DNA from 2 places in the Salinicoccus sesuvii genome. Region 2 is predicted to be linked to the other one. Evidence: predicted binding sites of a transcription regulator. Region 2 holds the regulator's gene; the other holds the start of a gene.
What was found. Region 2 encodes NrdR, which represses ribonucleotide reductase genes. Its sites were predicted from a motif close to AACACNATATATNGTGTT; they were not measured.
Positions count from the first base shown of each region.

Region 1 (8,463 bases), on a different contig from region 2:
TTATCTGCACGCGCTTGCTCTTCAGCAGAGAGTTCGGCCCTTAGAGATTGTGCGTCAAGACCGGTGAACACACCGTGGATGGACTCATCGAGAAGAATCTTTCTGATGACTTCTCCACTTGTCGTCATTCTGCCCTGACCCGCTAGGTACAATGGATAATAGAAGCCAGAATAGAATAGGAAAGACTCTAGAAAGACACTGGCAACACGCGCCATATACTGATCATAGATAGTAGCTTCTTTACCGAACAGTTTATGGTAGTACTGTACAATCTTATCCGATTTGTATTTCAAGTGCTCGTTTTCAATGACCCACTTGTCTAGAAGTTCATCAGTCTCCCTAGATGAAAGGAGAGTTGAGAAGATGTGCGAATAAGATTTTGCGTGAATCTGCTCCATCATTCCCATAAAGGAGTAGACCGCCTTTTTTCGGAGATCTTTAGTATGCAGCATGATGAGTGGCATACCATCATCTGCTTGGTGAGTATCGAGTCCTGTTAGGCCTGCCAATACTTTCTTGAATGTATCTTTCTCATCCTCTGTTAGGCCAGACCAGGAACTGAGATCTTTTGAGACCTTAAATTCCGATTCCACCCACATCTGCGAGATGTTCTGACGCCAAAAGACATTTGTCATATCGTCCTCTTTATTCCAGTTTACTGCAATCATGTTATGACTCCTTTGTTTTCGCTCAATTGATTATACGGAACAGCTTGTACATTCTTCTACACTAAGCAGTTTGTTCCTTGTGTAGTAGAGGGATTTCAACCCTTTGTGATGAGCGTAAATATATAGTTTAGCGAGCTCTCTTGTAGAGATATCGGAATTCACATACAGAATGGTACTGATGCCCTGGTCTATATGCTGCTGTATTGTTGCAATCATATCGATGATTTTCATCTGATCGGTGTTGAACGCACTCTTATAGAACCACATTGTCTCAGGGGAGAGGAATGGCATCGGGTAGAACGTCTCGGAGTTTCCATAAGTCCTACGCTCGATGGAATCTACAATCGGCATAACAGAGCTTGTAGCATTCTGTACGTAAGAGATGCTCTGTGTCGGTGCAATTGCCAGACGGTAGGCATGGAATAGTCCATGCTCCTTGACCTCTTCGGCCAGCGCTTTCCAATCCTGACGTGTTGGTACGTGAATATCTGCGAAAAGAGCCGCGACCTTGTCTGACTTCGGCTCCACTACTTCTGAGATATAGCGCTCAAAGTATTTGCCTGATGCATATTCGGACTTGTCGAAATCCTGGAATGTTCTGCCACGCTCTTTAGCAATCATCATTGATTTTTCAAGAGAGTAGAAGTTGAGTAGCATGAAAAATACATTTGCGAAATCTCTTGCTTCCTCGGACTCATAACTGATCTTGTTCTTTGCGAGATAGCCATGGAGGTTCATTGCACCAAGACCGACAGAGTGCAGCTCGTCATTCGCTTTTTTGACACCTGGCGCATTGGCGATTGCTGTGGAATCACTGACGACAGTCAGCGCTTCGATACCATCGTGGACGGATTCGCGAACTTTTCCTGAGTCCATGACATTCGCAATGTTCAATGACCCAAGGTTACATGAGATATCACGACGAATGACATCGTCCGTACCGTAATCATTGATTGTGGAGGTTTCTTGAAGCTGGAAGATTTCAGTACATAGGTTGCTGATCTTGATCTGACCGATATCCTTCAGTGGATGGACCTTATTCGCATTGTCCTTGAACATGATGTATGGATATCCAGATTGCAATTGCGTTTGGGCAATCGTATTCAGCATCTCACGTGCATCCATTTTACGCTTTTTAACTTTATCGTTGGCTACGAGTTCGTCGTACATTTCATCCAGATTCATATCATCCAATGGTTGACCATATTCACGCTCTACAGTGTGTGGCGCAAAGAGGTAGAAAGGATCATTGTTTTTTGCCAGGTCGAAGAACTTGGACGGGACGACCAGTCCTGTTGAAATTGTTGCCAGGCGAAGATCCTCATCCGCGTTGACCTTTTTCGTATCCAGAAATTCAGGCAAGTCATAATGGAAGATGTTCAAGTAGACCGCACCGGCACCAGGTCGCTGACCCAGTTGATCGGCATAGCCGAATCCACCTTCAAGTGCTTTTGCTACTGGAAGTACGCCTTTGGCCACGCCTTCGATACCTTTAATCGCTTCTCCGCGGGCACGTAGCTTAGATAGGTTGATGGCTACACCCCCGCCAATCTTGGAGAGCTGCTTTGCTGTGGAATCGATGTAGTTAATGGAATTTAGACTATCATCTACTTCGAGTAGGAAGCAAGAGACCATCTCTCCACGTCTTGCACGCCCGGCATTGAGGAATGTTGGTGTGGCAGGCTGATAACGTTGCTCAATCATAGAGATGATGAAACGCTTCGCCTGCTCCTTATTTCCTCTCGCCAGATAGAGGCTGACGATGACAACATGCTGCTTGTAGTCTTCAAGATACTGCTTCTTATCATTGGTCTTCAATGTGTAGTCCTTGAAGAACTTACTCGCAGCCATGTAGCTTTTGAATTGGAAAGGAATGCTCTCGGCATACTCCGAGATCTCCATGACGTCCGCTTCGGAATACTCTTCAAACAGGTTATAGTAGAAGTCGTTGTCCACCAGGTAATGGATACGTTCCAATTCAGTGTCGAAATGGATTGTCTTTTCCTGGACTTCCTCCATAAATACTTCTAGTGCTTCTTGATCTTTATGAAGCTGATAGAAACCTGTATCGTCCCGTTTCGTCACTTCGTTGTTCAGTTCAATATGATTGTATTTTTTCTCGTCCAATACTTTCATGTACAGCCCCTGCCTTTTCAATGAATTCTTCTCTATCTTTTTTGTTACCATGGAGCTCAAATTTCATCAGCAATGGTACTCCGTAATCATTGCTGACATGTTCTCCTGCACGTGCAAAATTCTGTCCCCAGTTTCGGTTTCCACTAGAAGCAACTGCAAGTAAACAGTCACTATTCACTTCAAGGAAGGATTTCACTTCATCTGGGACACCCCCGAAACCGTACGTACCTGTGACAAGTATAAATGGTTCCTGAATGCGCTCACGGCAATTGCCCGCCTGGATTTCATAAGTATCGTACTGCTCAGCCACCCCGGAATTGGCGATGAAACGTCTCACATTTCCAGTCATGGAATAGAATGCTATCAGCATACCATCCCCCCTTTGTCCTTACTCTGGCAAAATAAAATAATCGAACTTACGTCCGACAATCGTCAACCTTACCTTATTTTCTTTACACCTTTACCAGGAGAATTAAACACTATATGTTGTATCTCGTTAAAATTTCGCACACAACATATATGATTTACTCGTCTAATGATGCCATAATCATCCATAATTATCAATGGCATAAATAGACATTTCATTGGGAATAATGTCACTTAAATAGACCCGAAGTCCCATCATATGTATGTTATACTATATCGAAAATTGTTTTGATTTTTTTTGTTTAAAATTGTACCCGGACGTAACTATGAAATAAAATGTAGGCCGGAAAATAAATAAAGAATACGGAGTGTCAGTTACATGAACAATACACTAAAAGGCATCATCGCCCTTCTCATATCCTCTCTCGGATTTAGCCTTATGGCATTACTCGTAAAATACAGCGGTGATTTGCCAACAGTCCAAAAAGCTTTCTTCAGAAATTTCGTAGCGATGCTCGTCGCCCTCTCTTTTGCATTGTACTACAGAACAAAACTTTTTGGTCGCAGAGAGAATCAAGGACTTCTGATCTTGCGTTCTGCACTCGGCGTCTCGGGTGTTCTCCTGAATTTCTTCGCCATCGACCGTATGGTGCTGAGCGATGCAGACATTCTGAACAAACTGAGCCCCTTCTTCACCATCATACTCTGTGCCATCTTTTTAAAAGAATATATACGTAGGTATCAGATGATTGCGATTATCATTGCGTTCATCGGCGCGATATTCATCATTAAACCTTCCTTTTCAAGTGAGACGTTCTATGCGCTCGTAGGAGTACTCGGTGCACTTTTCGCGGCTGGAGCCTATACTGTACTCAGAGTACTTGGTAGTCGTGAGAAGTTTTATACCGTCGTTTTCTATTTTTCCTTCTTTTCATCAGTTGTGCTTTTGCCATTATTCATATGGCAATATGAACCGATGACGATGGCTCAGTTCTGGATACTTGTATTGGCTGGGCTATGTGCAGCATTCGGTCAATTTGGTCTGACCATCGCTTATAGTTATGCACCTGCTCGCGAGATTTCCATATTCTTTTACTCCACGATACTTTATACAGCAATCTTCAGTATTGTTTTCTTTGGCGAATTTCCCGATATGCTGTCAATTCTAGGATATGTCATTATCTTTTCTGCAGGATTTTATATGTTCATGAGAAATAAACCATCGAAGCAAGAAAGTACGTCTTGAGCATCAATATAAGCCGGCTGTTTGGCCGGCTTCTTCTATTCCGTTTCCGCCATCTGCGCCTTATACTCGAGGATGGTGTCTAGAAAATACGGGCAGTAGTGCTTGAGCTTATAATTACCTACACCCTGTATAAGCACCATATCCTGTTTTGTTTCCGGCACTTTCTTAGCAAATTCCCTGAGTACATTATCAGTGAAAATATTCTCCGGCTGGGTGTCGTATTTTATGGCAAGCCGGCATCGTGTATTGGCGAGTTTTTCGTACAATATCTCATTCGGCGAGCTTGCCGTACTGATGTCGACCTTTTCATTGAAATATCTCCTAAAAGGGACCGTATACAACTTCACACGGTGATTCAGCACTTTATGGCTCATCTCAACAATATGGAGCTGATCCGCCTTCATGTGGAGATAGCCTCTGTAAACGAGCTCTTCAATGATGTGGTTGATTTCACTTGTCAGATAGTTCTCCATGGTGCCGAAAGCACCCAGTGTATCCAGCTGGAAAGCCAGTACATTTTCAGCGGTCTCTCCCCTAAGTATCTGGATCGCCTGCTCCTTAGTCACAGGCACTTCACTTTGTGCGACAAGGTTCAGCACGAGACCTGCTTCCATCGTCATATCGTAGCTACGGTTGGCACTCAAACAGTTCGAACACTTCCCGCATTCCACCACATATTCATCTGAATCGAAATATTTTGTGATGAAGCTACTCAGACATTTAGTCGTGCGGTTATACTGGATCATACGATCGAGTTTCGCACGCATATGATCCTTGTACTGCTCCGTCGAGTTTGAACGGTCGATGAAAAACTGATGTAGATTAACATCCCGTGGGCTTGACAGCAGGATGCATTCACTCACTTTGCCATCCCGCCCTGCGCGGCCAATCTCCTGGTAATAGCTTTCTAAATCTCCAGGCAGATTGTGATGTATGATAAAGCGGATGTCCGGTTTATCGATTCCCATACCAAAAGCATTGGTTGCGACCGCAATATCCACTTCGCCTGTAGTAAAAAGACGCTGGTTGAGATTCCGTTCTTCTTTGCCGAGGCCGCCATGGTAGATAACGTTACGGATATCGTGCTCCTCGAGGTGCAGAGAAATCTTCTCCACCTCAGCACGCGTTGCTGCATAGACAATTCCTGGCGATCCTGGACGGCTTTTTATATATGATTCTATGAATTGTTCCCGCTGATAAGTCGGATCGACATTTAGATGTAAGTTCTCACGTGCCACGCTAGTGGTGAAGACATGCGGACGGTCGATGGTCAGAAGATCTTGGATGTTCTCTTGTACTTCTTCTGTAGCTGTTGCTGTCAACCCAACTGTAACTGCATCTGGTACGAGCTGTTTCAACACAGGAATGATGTTTTGGTAACTCGGCCTGAAGTCATGCCCCCACTTCGAGATACAGTGCGCCTCATCAAACGCAATCAGTGATATATCAAGTCGCTTAATCAGCTGGTTGAAGTCGTCATTATTGAAGCGCTCTGGCGCCACATAAAGAAACTGATATCGACCTGCCTCAAGATTTCCCATGACAGTATCAATCTCTTTCTTTTTCAATGTCGAATTCAAATAGGCCGCAGGAATATCCTGTGCGTTTAGCGTCCCTACTTGATCACGCATAAGAGAGATCAGAGGGGAGATGACGAGTGTGAGTCCCTCAAGCTTCAGTCCAGGCACTTGAAAACAGAGCGACTTCCCCGATCCTGTCGGTAGGACCCCCAGCGTATTATGGCCTTTTAAAACCGATTCTATAATTTCTTTCTGCTTAGGCCTGAAATTTTCAAATCCAAAATACTGTTTTAAAATTTTTTCCATATCGAAACCAATCCCACCGTTCACTAGTCGCTATCGTTCCTCTATTTCTGATATATCATTATACCGTATTTTACATTAAATTTGTTGCCCACTCCTAATTTTTAAGGGTAAAAATAAAAATTCCGAGGCAAAAGCCCCGGAATTAAAAAATACTACATCTTCTCTTTGATCAATTCTTTCGACAATTTATAGTCGATAGCTTTAAACAAGCTCTTCTTCCAGAGATGGTGCGCATAAAGATTGGCATGTGCATCGTCCGCTTCGATGCACTTGAAGCGAATTTTCGAACCCGAACGTTTCTGGACGAGCTTATGCATATGATAAGACGGAATAGTGCCGACATGGGAGGCTGTCGTATATGCATTGAAATCGTTGAGTGCAAGTACGGGCTGTCCATCGGCAATATAGACACCACCCTTGATTCCTGGATGTTCAACATCAGTGTCTGGGATTTCAATTGCCTCACCTTCAAGGTACAAAGCAATACGATATTTTTCGTTTCTTACTGTATACTCCCTAGCTTCTATGGCCTCATAGACATCATCCGATACGTCAGGGCGTTTAACAAGGTGGTACGTATCTGACATGTAGACTTCGACGAGCGCATATGTATCTACACCCCAGCTTACTTCGTGCTGTTGCTTCAGCATGTTGAATAGCTCGTCGTGTTGTGCAGTGTAGTTTCTACACATTATAACCTCATCTCCTGATGAGAGTATGTTCGAGCCCTCAACTTTTATGCCTCCTGCAACAGCCAGATAGACTCTATTCCCTCTGGTCGATTCACCAAAGACAAGTTCATCTCCACGATCGAAAAGATAAATTCTATTTACATAAATTCGACGGTCCCCAGATTGGGCTTTGAATTCCGCTCCGGAGAAGGCGGCAATTGTCGGCTCAGTGAACTTTAGGACCCCCGGACGCAGTGTCATTTCAATAGTCGGCTGGTCGGGATCGTTACCGACCAATTGATTCGCAAGCTGATGCGCCAAGCGATCGCAAGCTCCGTTGTATTCATTACCTTTAGCTGAATCTTCACGGTCCAACGTTTGCAGAATTGTCAGTAGCCCACTTTCTTGAATGATTACACTCATATTGAAAACTCCATTCCTGTGAGAAATTTTCTGACTTCCTCTATGACAACATCACTAGGTTCTATAGTGTTGTGTTCCTCCATCACCTTGACCGGTGAATAGTAGAAGGTGAGTGTGTTCCCAGTTGTAGTCATATCCAGCAGATAAATATGACTACCATTCTGAAAAGACTGTTTGAGATCTTCACGCCTGGCAGGGCTGAGTGGCTCCTGCTGCTGGTATGTGACATGACAGTCTCCATTAGCAAAAATCATGAGTTTTTCCTCCTATAAACTTCTCCTAGTTATCGTTGTAGAAAATGGCCAGCTCCTGTGCGGCGAAATCGGTAATGCCACTAATGATGAACTGAACAACGATGATTGCAGCGATGACACCGACGAAAGCAAACAGCACACCGACGATCTTTACATCATTTTCGATGAGATAGCTCACTACGAAGTGCGTGAACATCACAATCGCAATTACCAGTACTATTAAAAAAAGTGTTAGCATGCGTTCACCTCAAAATATTTAGATCGATTTCAGCCTGACTCAGACCGCTGATCGTTTTATCTCATGTATCACTTCTGCGTTAACGCGCACGTGACATCATGGAATGCGTCCGGTATTACAACCGGCCGCGTGATGGTATCCATTATAATACAAAATGGCCCGGAAATCATTGATGTACTGTATAAAATGATTACAGTCCGCTACAACACTCTGTCTGCATCCACATTCCACCATGTTACCACTTGATATTTGTTAAATAAAATCAAATATACTCTATATGACGGATGAAAAAAATATTTCAGTCCTGTAGAATGTCTATAGATACTTTTTTCGGAAACCGAAATAAATATACCGGTTTAAAAACAATACTCAGTAAGAAGGTTGAAATTACATGTCGGAACAAAATCAGAAGATCTGGACTAAGGACTTTATTCTCATCGTCATCGTCAACTTCTTCATATTCACTGCCTTTCAAATGACCCTTCCCACACTGCCACTCTTCGTCCAGGAAATCGGAGCAAGCGATCGTTGGATCGGTATCGTCGTCGGTATCTTCACATTTTCTGCCTTGCTTATCAGACCGAGCGCAGGAAAACTTTTGGATACGAAAGGACGCGCACCGATATTCCTGACGG
Region 1 is NZ_JBHRWV010000008.1:187,347-195,809, forward strand. It holds gene nrdF (class 1b ribonucleoside-diphosphate reductase subunit beta) at 1-668, opposite strand, end outside; gene nrdE (class 1b ribonucleoside-diphosphate reductase subunit alpha) at 699-2,804, opposite strand; gene nrdI (class Ib ribonucleoside-diphosphate reductase assembly flavoprotein NrdI) at 2,767-3,174, opposite strand; gene ACFOJ8_RS09920 (DMT family transporter) at 3,550-4,416, shown strand; gene recQ (DNA helicase RecQ) at 4,452-6,242, opposite strand; gene ACFOJ8_RS09930 (hypothetical protein) at 6,395-7,336, opposite strand; gene ACFOJ8_RS09935 (hypothetical protein) at 7,333-7,590, opposite strand; gene ACFOJ8_RS09940 (hypothetical protein) at 7,616-7,828, opposite strand; gene ACFOJ8_RS09945 (hypothetical protein) at 7,892-8,074, shown strand; gene ACFOJ8_RS09950 (MFS transporter) at 8,220-8,463, shown strand, end outside.
Region 1: nrdI (class Ib ribonucleoside-diphosphate reductase assembly flavoprotein NrdI) is a predicted target of NrdR. The motif match lies at 3,280-3,297, and genes of this name have one in related genera.

Region 2 (8,463 bases):
ATATGAATCCTCCCCCCTCTGACGTCTATCGATGGCACATACCCTTGAGGATGATTAATGCATTGTCCGAGCGACGGGCAGTTTTCACATGCAAGGGATTGCTCGGTGTAACGTTTCAACTGCAACAAGTCGTTTTTAATCATAGAACGCGTGATTTCAAACTCACTGTTTTCAATCAGTTCAACAATTCTTGGATGACGAATCAAAGATTCGTATAGCTTGTCGTTGTTGTCCTGTATTTTTTTATTGTTTTTTAAAAATTGGTTTATAGGTTCCATCTAAATCACCTGGATTTTCTAAAGTCATCTATCATTTTTTGAAGTTCCGGATCGTCTTTCGCCGTCTTCTGCACACCGTTATTTTCAGGCACAGTACTTTTTTCTACATTTTCACTTGGTGCCGCCTGCTTCGAACCATCCATCCAGGATGGCCTACGTTCACCTTGGCGCTCCCGGCCACTGCGCTTTGTGTTGCGTTGCTTTCTGAACTCCATGATCGACTGGTATGCTTCCTTAGCTGAGCGAATACCCTTCTCTTCCCAGTCCCGCGCAATCTTCATTGTATATGGGTAGTTCAAATTGCCTTCCTTCTGCTGGTATACATATTCAAGCAACAAATTGATGACACCGTTCGGCAAGCTAGTCTTGGCAATGATGTCCGTCACGAGCTTCAGATCATTATCGCTCGGCTGATGCTTCCGAATATCGTTCAGACGATCCAGTGGACTGATCAGTTCAAGACGCTCCATGTATGATTCCGTGGAATTTTCCGTCTTTTGTTGCTCGGGCTGGGCACTTGGTTCCGTTACAGGAGATTTAAACTCCGGTAGTTTGCCCTTGTGCTCTTTTTGATAATATTTCCTAGCTTCATATCTCAATTGCTCCTTATCAATACCCGCATACTGCGTCGTCGCGGATAGAAGAATCTGCTTCATATCATAAGCATTGAGATCGAAGAGTACGCTCAGCTTCACAATGAGCATCCGGACTTCTTTGGTGAAGAACGCACGATCAATCTTCGTCCCTTTTAGATGGGTGAAAAGTACGTCGAAATCGAAATCATCCAAATCGACATTCGGACCTGTCGATATGTTATCTTTCCGCAGGGAATCCTCTGGGATACTGAAGCCTGAACCGTCACCTGCTTGGAATACTTCCGTGAATTTGCGTGTAACTTCCGTGAAGTTTGCAGGTTTAGAAGGATAGCATAGACGCTCCTTCTTCGCTTTATAAGCATTCGATCCGATGTGGTTATAGAGGTACAAGCTCAGCATCGGGTCCTTGAAGAAGGATTCCGGAGTGAGCGGCTGTAACAGTTCATATATGAAAAGATCATCATGCGCTTCATCAGATACAAAAGATCTGACAAGGCCAATGCCTTCCAGTTTCTCCAGCACTTTTGAAAAGCTTGATAATGAAGTATTTAGTGCATCCATTATCTCCTTATGGAATCTTATCTCGAGTGCCTCATGGTAAGCTGAGGATTCCTGGAGGTATATATATACCATTGCTGCATCCTGATGAATCAGAGGCAGGTACAGCTCGTTTAGTATGCTGAGATGGGATTTTTCAAATGCAGCAGGGTTATAGACTATGAATTCTGTGTTCGGTTTCAGCCGTTCATTGAAGTTCATCGTCATCCCTGCCTTTAGTGAGATGATTCAACGTATCCATCAGTTGATCGATGTCCTTGAATTCCTTATATACAGAAGCGAACCTGACGTAGGCCACTTGGTCTAGTGTAATCAATTCTTTCATTACGTACTCACCGATTTCATTGCTTGTGATTTCCGGCTTATTTAAATTTCTGAGCGCCGATTCTATGCGGGCAGTCGTCTTCTCCAGTGCTTCATATGGTATCGGGCGCTTCTCGCACGCTCTCAATAATCCATCCATGAGCTTCTCTCGGTTGAAGACTTCCCTGTTGCCATCCTTTTTGACCACGACAAGCGGAGAGAGTTCCATGCGTTCAAAAGTGGTAAACCTAAAACCGCAGTTCTCACATTCCCTTCTTCTGCGTATGGCTGACACCTCATCGGTATGTCTGGAATCGACGACCCTGGAACTCGTCTGATGGCAGTTTGGACATTTCATATGACCACCTCACTTCTCAAGGATTAGTATACCATTATAATATATTAAGAATAAAAAAAGAAGAAACATCAGTTTCTTCTTTTTAAAACTATTATAGCTCCTGTACAATTTTCTCAGCAAGTTCCACAACCCGTGTCGAGTATCCCCATTCGTTATCATACCAAGCGAGCACTTTTACCTTATTGTCATCCATAACCATAGTCAGTGAAGCATCGACGATAGAGCTTCTGCTGTCGGTATTGAAATCACTTGATACGAGTGGTGCCTCGTTGACACCGAGAATACCTGAAAGTTCGCCCTCTGCCTGATCTTCAAATGCCTTGTTCAATGTATCTTTTGTCACCGGTGTATCGAGATCAACGACAAGGTCGACCAGTGACACATTTGATACCGGCACACGCAGTGCTAGACCATGCAGTTTGCCTTTTAATTGCGGGAGCACGACACCCAGTGCCTTAGCAGCTCCGGTAGATGTCGGAATAATGTTATCCCCACATGAACGTGCCCTACGCAAATCTTTATGCGGATTGTCGATATTTTTCTGGTCATTTGTATATGCATGCACTGTTGTCATGAGACCATTTTTAATACCGAACGCATCATCCAGTACTTTTACGACGGGTGCCAGACAGTTGGTCGTGCAAGAAGCATTCGAAAACACATCATATGTTCCGAGATCGAGCGCCTCGTCATTTACACCCAGTACAATCGTCTGGACATCGCCTCCCTTGGATGGTGCAGTCAGAAGAACTTTCTTTGCACCGGCATTAACATGGGCACTGGCTTTATCGCCATGGTTGAATGCACCGGTGGCTTCTATGACTAGATCAATGCCGAGGGACTCCCACGGCAGATTCTCAGGATTCCTTTCATTTGTAAGCAGTATCTCTCTGCCACCAATCGAGAGACTTTCATCTTTCACCTCGACATGCTTACCCCATACCCCGTGCGTTGTATCATAGTTGAGAAGGTGTGCAATTGTTTCTGCAGGATAGCTTGCATTCACTGCAACAAGTTCGATGTCTTCTGAAGCAGCGGCAATGCGGAAAACCATCCTGCCGATTCTTCCAAGACCATTAATAGCTACTTTTTTCATCACCATTACCCCTTTGTGTTATACTTTTCATTAATTAGTATAACACAATAGAGGTTGTTTTGAAGAATAGTTCTGTATAAAATGTCACTTTTCGATGCTAGATATAAATTCATCTATCTGCTCGAAAAGGTCCGCTTTCGATCCACTGTTATCAAGTACTTTCGTGCTTTTCTCTTTTTTCTCTGAGAGCGGCATCTGACTGTTGATTCGGGCCAGTGCTTCCGACCGGTCGAAGTTGTTGCGTGCCATTAACCGTTCGATTTGTGTTTCCTGGTCGACATATACGGTCAATGTTATGTCACATTGACGATCCAATCCGTTTTCGAATAACAGCGGGATATCAAGAAAGACGTGACTTTCCGATAAAGCAGCCTCTTTGTCACTGTCCATCAGTTTCCGAACTTCAGGATGAACCAGTTTGTTTAATACTTCTCGTTCCTTAGTATCATTAAAAATGACAGCGCCAAGCTTTCTTCGGTCAATCTCACCGTCTTCTTGGAGGATGTCATTACCGAAGTGCTCGATAATACCGGGGTACGCTGGTCCATCTTTAGCCGTCGACTTTTTTGCGTAGATATCGGCATCGAGTACTGGATAGCCTTTTTGTTTTATATAGTCCGAGGCGGTGGATTTGCCGCTAGCAATACCGCCTGTCAGTCCGATCACCTGGTTCATTATTTCACCTCTGACATGTTGTACAGTAGAATGTATTTCTTGTCGCAATTATCTTCGTCCTGACCGGTCCACCACATGTCCTGCAGTGCTTCTTCTGGTAGATGTTGAAGCGGTCTTGCATACTTCCCTTCTCACCAGATACACCTCTATAGTCAGAAATTGTCGACCCCCCGCTTTTAATAGAGAGGTTAAAAACGTCAGTAATAGCTTCGTGCAGTGCTATCAGCCTAGTAACAGAGACATTACCGGCTTTCCGTGTTGGCAATATGCCCGAAGTATACAGTGCTTCTGAGGCATATATATTGCCGACCCCTGGTATGACAGAACTGTCCATTATTACAGCTTTGATCGCTTTGTTCAAGTTGCCCGGTGCTTTTACTCGCTCTAAAAATTCAGGCAGACTACCCGAATCTGTATATTCAACAGCCATACGGGTGAATGGCGGGAATGTACTTAATCTATCCACTGTCGCCATTTCCCCAAACCGCCTGATGTCACAATAGATCAGTGCGCGTCCATCCTCGAGTCTGAAGACAACCTGCCAATGCTTGCGATAGTTGATGTCTGTGATAGCATCGATAGAATCTCTTACAAAATAAGCTCCGGACATTCCGAGGTGAGATATCATATGGAACAGACCATCCGATTTTTCCATTATGAAATACAAATATTTACCGCGTCTACCAATCTTTTTGATTGTCGCATCATGGACCTTCGAACTAAAACCTTCAAGATCTTCCTTGATGATTGTTCTGCGCCCCGTTTGGTGCCCTTTAATCACATAATCGGAAAACGCCACGGCTTCGATTCTAGCGCCTTCCACTTCTCTGGTCAAAGCACGCCTGACCAATTCTACTTCCGGTAATTCCGGCATATTTCCACCTACTTTACTTCATACCAATCACTGCCGTATCCATAGTCCACTTTGAGTGGCACCGAGAGCGCAATTGCATTTTCCATAATATCTTGGATGACTGGAATGAATGCTTCTACTTCTTCCTTCGGAATATCAAAGATCAGCTCATCGTGGATTTGCAGCAGCAATTGAGCATTAAATTTCTGTGCTTCTTCTGATTGTTCATATTTTACCATTGCGAGTTTTATTATGTCCGCTGCACTTCCCTGGATTGGTGAATTCATTGCTGTCCGTTCAGCAAAGCTCTTTGCATTGAAATTACGGCTTTGAATATCCGGAATGTATCTCCTACGGTTGAGCAGCGTTTTTACATAGCCATCGCGTCTGGCATCCTGGATGATGGACTTCATGAACATCTTGACCTCTGGGAATGAGTCGAGGTAATTATCGATGAAGGTCTTTGCTTCTTTTCGAGTAATACCGAGGTTCTGGCTCAGCCCATAATCACTGATGCCATAGACGATTCCAAAGTTGACTGCCTTTGCATTTCGCCTCATATCGCTGGTGACATCTTCACGTTCGACACCGAAGACTTCCATAGCGGTCTTAGTATGGATATCGGTGTCGCTTGTAAATGCACTCGTCATGGTTTCGTCACCAGTGATATGCGCAAGTACTCTGAGCTCAATCTGAGAATAGTCGAGCGCCAGTAGCACATGGGAATCATCTTTTGGCACAAAGGCTTTTCTAATCTTGCGACCTTCGTCAATGCGTATCGGTATATTTTGCAGATTCGGTTCAACCGATGAAAGACGCCCGGTCTGTGCCAGTGTCTGATTGAAACGTGTGTGGATTCTAGAGTCTTCCTTAATTTCACCTTGCAGCCCGATGACGTAGGTCGACTGCAGTTTTGAGAGCGATCGATAATCGAGAAGATAGCTGACGATTTCATGCTTACTCTGGAGCTCTTCTAGTACATCGACTGCAGTGGAGTAACCTGTCTTGGTCTTCTTCACAACAGGCAGTCCGAGCTTCTCGAATAAAATCACGCCGAGTTGCTTTGGAGAATTGATGTTGAACTCCTCCCCTGCAAGCGTATATATTTTTTCTTCAATCTCGTCAAGGCGTCCCTTTATCTCACCTTCCATATCTTTAAGTCGCGTTGCATCAACTGTAATGCCGCGATACTCCATACCGGAGAGCACTTTTGCGAGTGGGATCTCTAAGTCTTTCCAAAGATCATACATGCCGTCCTTTTCGAGCGATTCCGCCATCAGAGGGCCCACATAGTGGACTGCCATGACTTTATCACTTAAAAACTTGTCATGTTCCTCACCGGTAGGTTGCTTAGCATTTCGACCTTTGCCGTAGTGGAAGTCATCACTATCGATGTTGATATTAAATTGTCCGACGGTCTCTGCTACATCGATGATCTTCTTCGATGGATCCAACAGGAAACTACCAAGCATGATATCCGTGTCGAAAGCTTCAAAATGAATATCGAGATGTTTGAGAAGGCCCATTTGACGTTTGATGTCGTAGACATTGATAGTGTCTCTTGATTTCAAGAACTGCTCAAGCGCCTTATGATCTACATCTTCCACTTCGCTGATAAAAGTGTTTTCTCCATCAGTAATGACAATCTCTTTTGGACCATGGATCAGATAATTGTCTGCACGGACTTCCAAGTGTAGGGAAACTGCTGAACCGAGCGCGTCCAGAGTGTCGACACGATTGGAAGTAAATTCTTTCTTATCTTCAGCCTCAGAAGCTTCCATGTTCTTAAGCAGTGATTCGAATTCCAATTCTTTGAAAATTGCATACTTCTCTTCTTGATTTTCATTAGTAAAGGCGAGAGTGTCCATATCGAATTCGAGCGGAACTTCGCGATAGATGGTTGCGAGCGATTTACTCATTAAGGCATCCTCTTTGTGTTCCGTCAAATTCTCTTTCAGTTTCTTTCCTTTGATACTCTCTAGATTTTCAAGCACTGCTTCGACCGATCCATGTTCGCTGAGTAGTTTAAGCGCCGTTTTTTCTCCTACACCCGGGACACCCGGGATATTATCCGACTTGTCCCCCATAAGTCCTTTCAGATCAATAATTTGTTCTGGTTTTAGACCATAGGTCTCATCGACGAATGCCGGTGTGTATCGGTCTATATCGGAGATGCCTTTTTTTGTATAGTAAATGACCGTATTGTCACTTGCCAATTGTGTCAAATCCTTATCACCGGTAATAATGATGGTCTGGAATCCTTCTTGATCCGCTTTTTTGCTCAGTGTACCAATGATATCATCCGCTTCATACTCCTCCACTTCGTAGCGTTTGATACCATATGCATCAATCAGCCTTCGTATCGGTGCGAACTGTTCTCCGAGTTCAGGTGGCGTCTTCTGTCTGCCCCCTTTATATTCTTCGTACTGTTTGTGTCTGAAAGTTGATTTGCCTGCATCGAAAGCGACGAGGAAGTGCGTGGGTGCTTCTTCCTCAATCAATTTCTCAAGTAGTCTGGCATAACCGAATATTGCGTTCGTGTGGAGTCCGCTCTGGTTGCTCAGGAGCGGCAGCCCATAAAATGCGCGAAACGCCATACTGTTGCCGTCTATCAGTATCAGTTTGTTCATTTCCTTATCTCCTCTCTATCGAAATGATCCGACCGTCTGTTGCCAGTCTCTTCATAATCAGATTATACATTTCCACACCAGTTTAATCCATAAATAAAGGCACAGCGAATGCTGTGCCTTTAACATCAACCTGTATATTCAATTGGTGCGTTCGGTCCGAGCGGAATGCCAAACAGCATCCAGACAATCAGCATGATCATCCAAGCGATGAAGAAGAAGATAGAGTATGGTAGCATGACGGAAATCAACGTACCAATTCCAATTTTTCTATCATACTGCTGGGCGAACGCAATAATAATCGCAAAGTAAGTCATAAGCGGTGTAATGATATTGGTCGAAGAATCCGCAACACGATATGCCATGGTTGTCAGTTCAGGAGAATAGCCGAGTTGCATTAATATTGGGACGAAGATCGGTGCCATCATTGCCCATTTGGCACTTGCACTTCCGATGAAAAGATTGACCACAGCTGTAACGAACATGAAACCAATAATCAGTGGAATACCCGTCAGATTCAACGTTTCAAGTAGTTCAGCACCGTACACGCCGATAACTAGTCCAATATTGGACTCGGCGAAATATGCAACAAATTGTCCGGCAGTAAACGCCAAAACAATGAACATTCCCATTGCCGCCATCGTTTTCGTCATCTGATCCGCAACGTCTTTGTCGTTTCTGATCGATTTTGTTATCAACCCATAGACAAGTCCTGGGATGAAGAATAGGATCGCTATAATCGGTACTAGACCATCACTCATGAATGGTGACTGGATAATCGAATCCATGTAATTCCCTATTGCATCATCACCGCGCATTGGCGAGTTCGGTAGAATTACTAGAAGCGAAGCCAGTAGAGAGCCTACAATAACTGAAACGATCGCCCAGATGAGACCTTTCTTTTCAACCGGTTCCAATGGATTCATTTCATCAGTGTTATTTATAGCTTCCTCGTCTGCGTTTTTCGAATCAAAACTGCCAAGCCTCGGCTCTACAATCTTGTCCGATACAAACCAACCGACAAGTGTCAGCAAGAAGACACTAACGAAAATGAAGTAGTAGTTCATCGCAACAGTTATTCCTTCAGCGTATTGTGGATCGAGTACTGAAGCTGCAGCA
Region 2 is NZ_JBHRWV010000002.1:216,208-224,670, reverse strand. It holds gene dnaI (primosomal protein DnaI) at 1-278, opposite strand, end outside; gene ACFOJ8_RS03825 (replication initiation and membrane attachment family protein) at 284-1,633, opposite strand; gene nrdR (transcriptional regulator NrdR) at 1,620-2,093, opposite strand; gene ACFOJ8_RS03815 (glyceraldehyde-3-phosphate dehydrogenase) at 2,185-3,192, opposite strand; gene coaE (dephospho-CoA kinase) at 3,274-3,864, opposite strand; gene mutM (bifunctional DNA-formamidopyrimidine glycosylase/DNA-(apurinic or apyrimidinic site) lyase) at 3,869-4,738, opposite strand; gene polA (DNA polymerase I) at 4,747-7,347, opposite strand; gene ACFOJ8_RS03795 (AbgT family transporter) at 7,473-8,463, opposite strand, start outside.